2 regions of the Streptomyces sp. NPDC002577 genome follow, and region 1 is predicted to be linked to the other one. Evidence: riboswitches for the same ligand, from Rfam matches in the RefSeq annotation. Region 1 holds a riboswitch; the other holds the start of a gene.
The links. A riboswitch is a leader RNA that binds a small molecule or an ion and turns the genes downstream of it on or off. The one in region 1 is predicted to bind glycine.

Region 1 (4,413 bases):
TTCTTGGCGAGTTCCTGGGTGGAGAGGATCACTCCGCCGCGCGGGCCGCCCAGCGTCTTGTGCGTGGTCGTGGTCACGACATGGGCGTGCGGGACCGGGTTGGGGTGGAGCCCGGCCGCGACGAGGCCGGCGAAGTGCGCCATGTCGACCATGAGGTAGGCGCCGACCTCGTCCGCGATTCGGCGGAACGCGGCGAAGTCCAGCTGGCGCGGGTACGCCGACCAGCCGGCGACGATCAGCTTCGGCTTGGACTCCTTGGCGAGGCGCTCGACCTCGGCCATGTCCACGACGCCGTTGTCGTCCACGTGGTAGGCGACCACGTTGTACAGCTTGCCGGAGAAGTTGATCTTCATGCCGTGGGTCAGGTGGCCGCCGTGCGCCAGGTTCAGGCCCATGATCGTGTCGCCGGGCTGCAGCAGCGCGAACATCGCCGCCGCGTTCGCCTGCGCGCCGGAGTGCGGCTGCACGTTGGCTGCCTCGGCACCGAACAGCGCCTTGATCCGGTCGATGGCGATCTGCTCGATGACGTCCACGTGCTCGCAGCCGCCGTAGTAGCGGCGGCCGGGGTAGCCCTCGGCGTACTTGTTGGTCAGCACCGAGCCCTGCGCCTCCATGACGGCCACCGGAGCGAAGTTCTCCGAGGCGATCATCTCGAGCGTGGACTGCTGGCGGTGGAGCTCGGCGTCGACGGCGGCGGCGACATCCGGGTCGAGCTCGTGAAGGGAGGAGTTGAGAAGCGACATCGAGGTCCCGTTCGGTGCGGCGGTCATTTCGGTGCGTCGGTCGGTGCGGCCGTACGGTCGGTACGGCCGGGCGCCGGGGTCAGTTGCCGGAGAAGTCGGCGTACTCGTCGGCGGAGAGCAGGTCGGCCGGCTCCTCCGAGACGCGTACCTTGAACAGCCAGCCGCCCTCGAAGGGCGCGGAGTTCACCAGCGACGGGTCGTTGACTACGTCCTCGTTGGTCTCGGTGACCTCACCGGAGACGGGCGCGTACAGATCGCTGACCGACTTGGTCGACTCCAGCTCGCCGCAGGTCTCGCCCGCGGTCACCGTGTCGCCGACCTCCGGGAGCTGGGCGTAGACGACATCGCCCAGCGCGTTCGCGGCGTACTCGGTGATGCCGACCGTCGAGACGCCGTCCTCGGCGGCCGACACCCACTCGTGCTCTTTGCTGTAGCGCAGCTGCTGGGGGTTGCTCATGACCTGAATTCTCCTGTACGCGGGACGGTGCTGTGATGGTGGGGTGATGCGGGTGCTGACTACAGAGGGATATCAGCCGCTCACGCCGTGGTACGGGTGCCGCCGCGGGTGCTTCGGACGAGAACCACGTCCGATTTCCCATGGTCCGCGGCGTCTGTTTCTTTTCCGGGCTGGTTTCGACCCGGCTGGTGCTGATCGCGTCAGACTCGTCGGTTCACTGAGCCGTCGAGCAGCGTGAGCCAGGAATCCCTTGCCTTCGTGGCCGGGGAGGGTTCAATTCTGGCGCTTGTAGAAGGGGAGCGAGACGACCTGGTGCGGCTCGCTCTTCCCGCGGATGTCCACTCCGACGCCCGCCGTGCCCGGCGCGGCGTGGGCGGCGTCGACGTACGCGATCGCGATCGGCTTGGCGAGCGTGGGCGACGGCGCGCCGGAGGTGACCTCGCCGATCACCTTGCCCTCGGCGACGACCTGGTACCCGGCGCGGGGCACGCGGCGGCCCTCGGCGATCAGCCCGACGAGCTTGCGGGGCGGGTTCTTCTCGGCCCGCTCGGCGGCCTCGAGCAGGGCGGGGCGCCCCACGAAGTCACCGTTGTTGGAGGTCTTGTCGAACTTGACCACTCGTCCCAGACCGGCGTCGAACGGGGTCAGCGCGGTGGACAGCTCGTGCCCGTACAGCGGCATGCCCGCCTCCAGGCGGAGCGTGTCGCGGCACGACAGCCCGCACGCGACGAGACCGACGGGGGCGCCCGCCTCGGTCAGCGCCTGCCACAGCTTCTCCGCGTGCTCGGGCGCCACGAACAGCTCGAAGCCGTCCTCACCCGTGTAGCCGGTACGGGCGATCAGCGCGGGGACGCCCGCGACGGTGCCTGGCAGACCGGCGTAGTACTTCAGCCCGTCCAGGTCGGCGTCGGTGAGCGACTTCAGGATGCCGGGGGACTCGGGGCCCTGGACCGCGATCAGCGCGTACGCGTCACGGTCGTCGTGTACGGCCGCGTCGAAACCGGCCGCGCGGGCCGTGACGGCGTCCAGCACCACCTGCGCGTTGGAGGCGTTGGCGACGATCATGTACTCCTGCTCGGCGAGCCGGTACACGATCAGGTCGTCGAGGATGCCGCCGTCCTCCCGGCAGATCATGGTGTAGCGGGCACGGCCGACCGCGACGGCGCCGATGTTGCCGACCAGCGCGTAGTCCAGCAGGTTCGCGGCGTCCGGCCCGGTGACGGTGATCTCGCCCATGTGAGAGAGGTCGAAGAGGCCGGCCCGGGTGCGTACGGCGTTGTGCTCGTCGCGCTCGCTGCCGTACCGCAGCGGCATGTCCCAGCCCGCGAAGTCGGTCATGGTCGCGCCGAGCGCGCGGTGCAGCGCATCGAGGGCGGTGTTGCGCAGGGCATTGCTCATAGGGGGGTGCTCCCAGGGGGCATGACGGGCGAGGTCGAGTCGATCCTCCCCATCTGTCATCGGAACCTGAGAGGTTCGCCACGAGCCGGGGGCCCGCGGCTTGCACCGTGGGTGGAGCCGTCCCCGCCTGGGCAGTAACCCGACTGCCCGGCCGTGACGGCCCGCTTTTCAGATGTGCCTCGCCCGCGCGGTATCGGGGCCTGAGAGATTCAAGGGAGGGACTTGCTCCTTCGGCGCCCCAGCCAGGATCTGTCAGGAACAGGACCGGTGTGGACCTGCCATGACCTGGACGGCTGAGGGCTCTCCCGCGCGGATTCAAGCGGCCGGTATGCAGTTGGCGCGCCCATCATTGCACGCCCCTCCGGGCACTGTCGCAGGGGAGCAACAGGATTCTTCCGGGAGCAACGGCCCTGTAATCAGCTTGTCCGGTATTACTGTCTCTTTACACTCGTCAGGGCAGGGTGATGTGACCGACGGGGAGGACGATCACGGTGCAGAGGACCAGGGCATACGCGACCACGACCGGGGTGGCGCTGCAGGGGCGGGCCGCCGCCGCAGTCGGGAAGAACCGCGGCCGTCTCCCCGAGGCCGTCGTCCGCGATCTCCGTGACCGGGTGGGCAGCGGTCCGCGCCGCCTGTCGTTCGCCGCGGGTGACATCGTCGTCGTGTCCGGGCTGCCGGGCAGCGGCAAGTCCACGCTGATGCGGCGGGCCGTGGCCGGCGCGCGGGTCGACTCGCAGGACACCCGCGACCGCTGGGACCGGCGGGCGCCCCGCCTGTTCCCCTATGCCGTCTACCGCCCCTTCGTCCGCCTCGCGCACTACGCCGGGCTGCGCCGCGCGCTGCGCTCTGGCGAGAGCGTCGTCGTGCACGACTGCGGTACGCAGGCGTGGGTGCGCCGGTGGCTGGGGCGCGCGGCCCGGCGCCGCGGCTCCACCCTGCACCTGCTGGTACTCGACGTCACACCCGGCACGGCACTGGCGGGGCAGCGGGAGCGCGGCCGAGGCGTCTCCCGGTACGCGTTCGCGCGACACCGCCGGGCGGTCGCACAACTGATCCGCTCTGTCGAGCGCGGCGAGCTGCCGGTGGGCTGCTCGTCTGCGGTGCTGCTGGACCGGCCGGGGGCGGATGTACTGCGGGCGGTCGATTTCGACCGGTGAGCGGGGCTCTGCCGGTCGGCGGTTCGCCTTCCGCCGGTGGGTCCGTTGGCGCGTGCGCGTCTGCGGGTTGTTCTCGGCTGGGGCGCCTGCGGCCGGTGGGTGGGTCGGGGCCGCGCCGGGATGTACTCCCCCAGTGCCTCAAAGGCCTGGGAGGTGCCCCCAGCGGGCGGACATCCCGCCACGTCCCCTTCGGCACGTACGCGGCTACCGGCCGGTGGCCGGTACCGCCTTTGCGGCGCGGGCGCGGGCGGGGGTGGGCGCCAGACCCAGCGGCCGGCGTTAGGGTGCGAACCGCAGCAAACAGAGGCACGAGGTGGTAGGCACATGGACATCCCGCACCCCCATCCGCACGGCGGATGGCCCGCCAACGAGCTGGAGGAGGTGCTCGCCGCCTCCCTCGGCGTCCCGTCGGCGGGTGCCCGCATCGTCGAGGTGCTCGGGCGCAGCCCCCTATGGATCCCGCTGCCGGGCGGCGGCGGTCCCGACAGCCGGGGCCTGGACCTGCCGACCCTGGAGATCGACGGTCAGGCGTACGTCCCCGTCTTCAGCTCCGAGCAGCAATTCCGCCAGGTCGTGGGCGACCACATGAGCTACACGGTGGCACCCGCCGTCGAGTTCGCGCGCGGTCTGCCGCCCGGCCTCGGCATAGCCGTCA
Region 2 (4,413 bases), on a different contig from region 1:
CGCTTGGCGACGTAGTTGGCGGACAGCACGGCGACCTGCGTCGCACGCTTCAGCCCCTCGCCGCCCATGAGCCGCACGTACGCCCAGGAGATGGGCAGGATTCCGGCGGAACCCCAGGGGGCGGCGGAGATCGGGCCGACACCGGTCGCAGGGCCCGCCGCTGGCTGCAGCGGGTGGTTCGGCAGATACGGGGCGAGGTGCGCCCGGACGCCGACGGGGCCGACACCGGGGCCGCCGCCGCCGTGCGGGATGCAGAACGTCTTGTGCAGGTTCAGGTGCGACACGTCGCCACCGAAGTGGCCCGGCTTGGCGAGGCCCACCAGCGCGTTCAGGTTCGCGCCGTCCACGTACACCTGACCGCCCGCGTCGTGCACGGCCGCGCAGATGTCGGCGACGTGCTCCTCGAACACACCGTGCGTCGACGGGTACGTAATCATGAGTACGGACAGCTCGTCGCGGTACTGCTCGATCTTGGCGCGCAGGTCCTCGACGTCGATCTCGCCGTCGTCCGCGGTCTTCACGACCACGACCTTCATGCCCGCCATGACCGCGCTCGCGGCGTTGGTGCCGTGCGCCGACGACGGGATGAGGCAGACCGTGCGCTGGTCGTCGCCGTTGGCCCGGTGGTAGCCGCGTACGGCCAGCAGACCGGCGAGCTCACCCTGCGAACCGGCATTCGGCTGCAGCGACACCTTGTCGTAGCCGGTGACCTCCGCGAGCCGCTCCTCCAGCTCCGTGATGAGCGTGAGGTACCCCTGTGCCTGGTCGGCCGGCGCGAAGGGGTGCAGCTGGCCGAACTCGGGCCAGGTGATCGGCTCCATCTCCGTGGTCGCGTTGAGCTTCATCGTGCAGGAGCCCAGCGGGATCATGCCGCGGTCGAGCGCGTAGTCGCGGTCGGCGAGCCTGCGCAGGTAGCGCAGCATCGCGGTCTCCGAGCGGTGCTGGTGGAACACCGGATGCGTGAGGAAGTCGTCGGTGCGCAGCAGCGACTCGGGCAGCGCCTCGGCGGCCGTCGCGTCCAGCGCCTCGATGTCCGCCTCGACGCCGAAGGCCGTCCAGACGGCGCCCAGCTGCGCACGCGTGGTGGTCTCGTCGCAGGCGATGCCCACGTGGTCGGCGTCGACCAGACGTACGTTGACCCCGCGCTCACGGGCCGCGGAGACGATCTCGGCCGCCTTGCCCGGAACCCGGGCGGTCAGCGTGTCGAAGTACGCGCCGTGCACGACCTCGACTCCGCCGGCCCGCAGGCCCTCGGCGAGGATCGTGGCGTACCGGTGGGTCCGCTGCGCGATCGCCTTCAGGCCGTCCGAGCCGTGGTAGACGGCGTACATGCCCGCCATCACGGCGAGGAGCACCTGCGCGGTGCAGATGTTGCTGGTGGCCTTCTCGCGGCGGATGTGCTGCTCGCGGGTCTGCAGCGCGAGGCGGTACGCCTTGTTGCCGTCGGCGTCGACGGAGACGCCGACCAGACGGCCGGGCAGGTTGCGGGCGAACTTCTCGTGGACCGCCATGTAGCCGGCGTGCGGGCCGCCGAAGCCCATCGGCACACCGAACCGCTGGGTGGTGCCGACGGCGATGTCGGCTCCCAGCTCGCCCGGCGAGGTCAGCAGGGTGAGGGCCAGCAGATCGGCGGCGACGGTGACGATCGCACCGAGCTCGTGCGCCTGGTCGATGACGGGCTTGAGGTCGCGCACGGCACCCGATGCACCCGGGTACTGCAGGAGCACACCCACGACCCCGCGCCCGGCGACGTCGGCCGGGATGCCGTCGGACAGGTCGGCGACAACCACCTCGACGCCGGTCGGCTCGGCGCGCGTCTCGATCACGGCGATGGTCTGCGGCAGCGCGTCGGCGTCGACGAGGAAGACGCCGTTCTTCACCTTGCCGACACGGCGGGAGAGCGCCATGGCCTCGGCCGCCGCCGTGCCCTCGTCGAGCAGCGAGGCACCCGAGGTGGGCAGCCCGGTCAGCTCGGCCACCGTCGTCTGGAAGTTCAGCAGCGCCTCGAGGCGGCCCTGCGAGATCTCCGGCTGGTACGGCGTGTAGGCGGTGTACCAGGCAGGGTTCTCCATGACGTTGCGCAGGATCACCGGCGGGGTGAACGTGCCGTAGTAGCCGAGACCGATCATCGAGTCGAGGACCTGGTTGCGAGCGGCGAGCGAGCGCAGCTCGGCCAGCACCTCGGCCTCGGTCCGCGCACCGGGCAGCTCCAGCGCATCGGCGCTCTTGATCACATCCGGTACGGCGGCGGCGGTGAGCTCGTCGAGCGAGCCGTACCCGATCTGGGCGAGCATCTTGGCCCGTTCCCCGGCATCGGGCCCGATGTGCCGCTGCTCGAAGGGGATCCCCTGCTCCAGCTGGGAGAGCGGAATGCGGTTGGCGGTCATGTGCGGAGGCCTCCTGGTCTGACGCGACCTTCGTGGGCACCACGCGCGGGTGCCCGGACGGCCTCCCCCTCTGTCATCTCAACCTGAGAGTTTCACCGGCACGCACATGTCGCCCGGTTTTCACCGTCGGTGAGAGCGGAAGCCGTCGACGCCCGCCCTGCTTTCCAGAGTGACCTCTTCCGTGCGGTACAGGGGCCTGAGAGATTCCGGGGAGGATTTGCTCCTTCGGCGCCTCCGATCAGGACCGGAGGACTCTCCCGCACGGGGTCAGCAGCCGGTGTCAGCCTACCAGCGAGGGCCCGGCACGGGGCCTCGCCCATGACCTCGCTCCGGGTCCCGTCGGATGCGACACCCGGCGTCTCGAGTGGCCGCCTTGCCCAATGTGCTCTTTCGTAGTGCTTACGGATGAGTTGCGAGCAGCTGGAGGGCCCGTGCAGACCGACATCGATCCGCGCACTCTGATAGGTCGCAAGGCGTTCGACCGCGACGGACACAAGATCGGCACCGTCGACGAGGTCTATCTCGACGACGCGACCGGGATCCCGGAGTGGGCGGCCATCCGCACGGGCCTGTTCAGCAGGGACGCCTTCGTGCCCCTGGAGCCGAGCGAGCTGGTCGAGGGCACCTTGCGGATCCCCTTCGAACGCGCCCTCATCAAGGACGCCCCCGACTTCGGCGTGGGCCGCCATCTCTCCCCCGAACAGGAACTGCAGCTGTACCACCACTACGGCCTGGACGTCTCGGAACCGGGTGCCGCCCCGCCCCCTGACCGCGACTTCGGGCGCCTCGCGGATTCGGAGGACACCTGAGCCACCTCGACTCCCGGTCCGGCTTGCGGGCTCCCGCGACCCGCAGATTCCGGCTCAGCCGGTCTGTCACGCTCTCCGCCCGCGATCCCGTACTCGCCGCCCTCGCCCGACACTCCTGGTCCCGGGACAAGCGGCAGAGGCTCGGTCGGCTCCAGGTCCGGATCGTCGGTCCTGAACGTTCGTACGCGTCCCGGCGGGGAGCCGGGCGTCTCGAAGCGGACGGTCACCCGCCCCAGGCCGCTCCCCTGCACCCAACCCGCGCCGTACTCGGCATGCCGTACGTCGCGACCCGCCATCCAGTGCCGCTCGGCCGGCGCCCGCTCTTCCCCTTCGGGCGGCTGCGCCGCGTCCTCGTGCTCCGCTTCCTCTGCACGCTCCCCGGCCGCCTGGGCGAACAGATCCTCCTGTGTGAAGTCGGCGAGCCCGCTCACGCCGACCCCGAGCAGCCGCACTCCACCGGTGGTGTCCACGGCCTCGAGCAGCCGCCCCGCGGCCTCCCGGACCACGGCAGGGTCGTCCGTGGGGCCGCGGAGGGTCTCGGACCGGGTCAGCGTCGAGAAGTCGTACCGCCGCACCTTGAGGACCACCGTCCGGCCGGACCGCCCGGCACCCCGCAGCCGCTGCACGCACCGGTCCGCGAGCCGCTGCACCTCCAGGCGGATCCGCACCCGTTCATGGATGTCCACGTCGTACGTGTCCTCGACCGACACCGACTTGGCGTCCCGCTCGGCCACCACGGGCCGCTCGTCCCGCGCCAGCGCCATCGCGTACAGGGCAGCCCCGTGCGCCTTGCCCAGCAGCCGTACGAGCTCGTCCTCCCCTGCCTCGGCGATCTCCTCGACCGTGGTGATCCCGGCCCGCCGCAGATGGTCGCCGGTGGCCGGCCCGACGCCCGGCAGCACCCGCACCGACATAGGACCGAGCAGGGCCCGTTCCGTGCCCGGCCGTATCAGCACGAGGCCGTCCGGCTTGGCCTCCTCGGAGGCGATCTTGGCGACCATCTTCGACGCGGCGAGGCCCACGGACCCGGTCAGCCCCGTGAGCGCCTTGATGTCCGCACGCAACCGCTCTCCGGTGGCCCGCGCGGAGTCCTCGTCCCAGCCCGTGCCGCCTGCCTCCAGGTCCACGAAGGCCTCGTCCAGACTGAGCGGTTCGACCAGCGGCGACAGCTGGTGCAGCAGCCCCATCACCTGCTCGCTGATCTCCCGGTACAGCCC

Region 2: linked by a shared signal. The riboswitch ahead of gcvP (aminomethyl-transferring glycine dehydrogenase) and the one ahead of gcvT (glycine cleavage system aminomethyltransferase GcvT) in region 1 are both predicted to bind glycine.

What each region holds. Positions count from the first base shown of each region.
Region 1 is NZ_JBSFWK010000027.1:35,906-40,318, reverse strand. Features, by position in the region: gene glyA (serine hydroxymethyltransferase) at 1-743, opposite strand, end outside; gene gcvH (glycine cleavage system protein GcvH) at 823-1,200, opposite strand; gene gcvT (glycine cleavage system aminomethyltransferase GcvT) at 1,474-2,598, opposite strand; glycine riboswitch at 2,777-2,916, opposite strand; gene ACWD4J_RS27985 (AAA family ATPase) at 3,084-3,758, shown strand; gene ACWD4J_RS27980 (enhanced serine sensitivity protein SseB) at 4,083-4,413, shown strand, end outside.
Region 2 is NZ_JBSFWK010000055.1:45,638-50,050, forward strand. Features, by position in the region: gene gcvP (aminomethyl-transferring glycine dehydrogenase) at 1-2,387, opposite strand, end outside; glycine riboswitch at 2,562-2,657, opposite strand; gene ACWD4J_RS38740 (PRC-barrel domain-containing protein) at 2,819-3,196, shown strand; gene ACWD4J_RS38745 (DNA polymerase IV) at 3,112-4,413, opposite strand, start outside.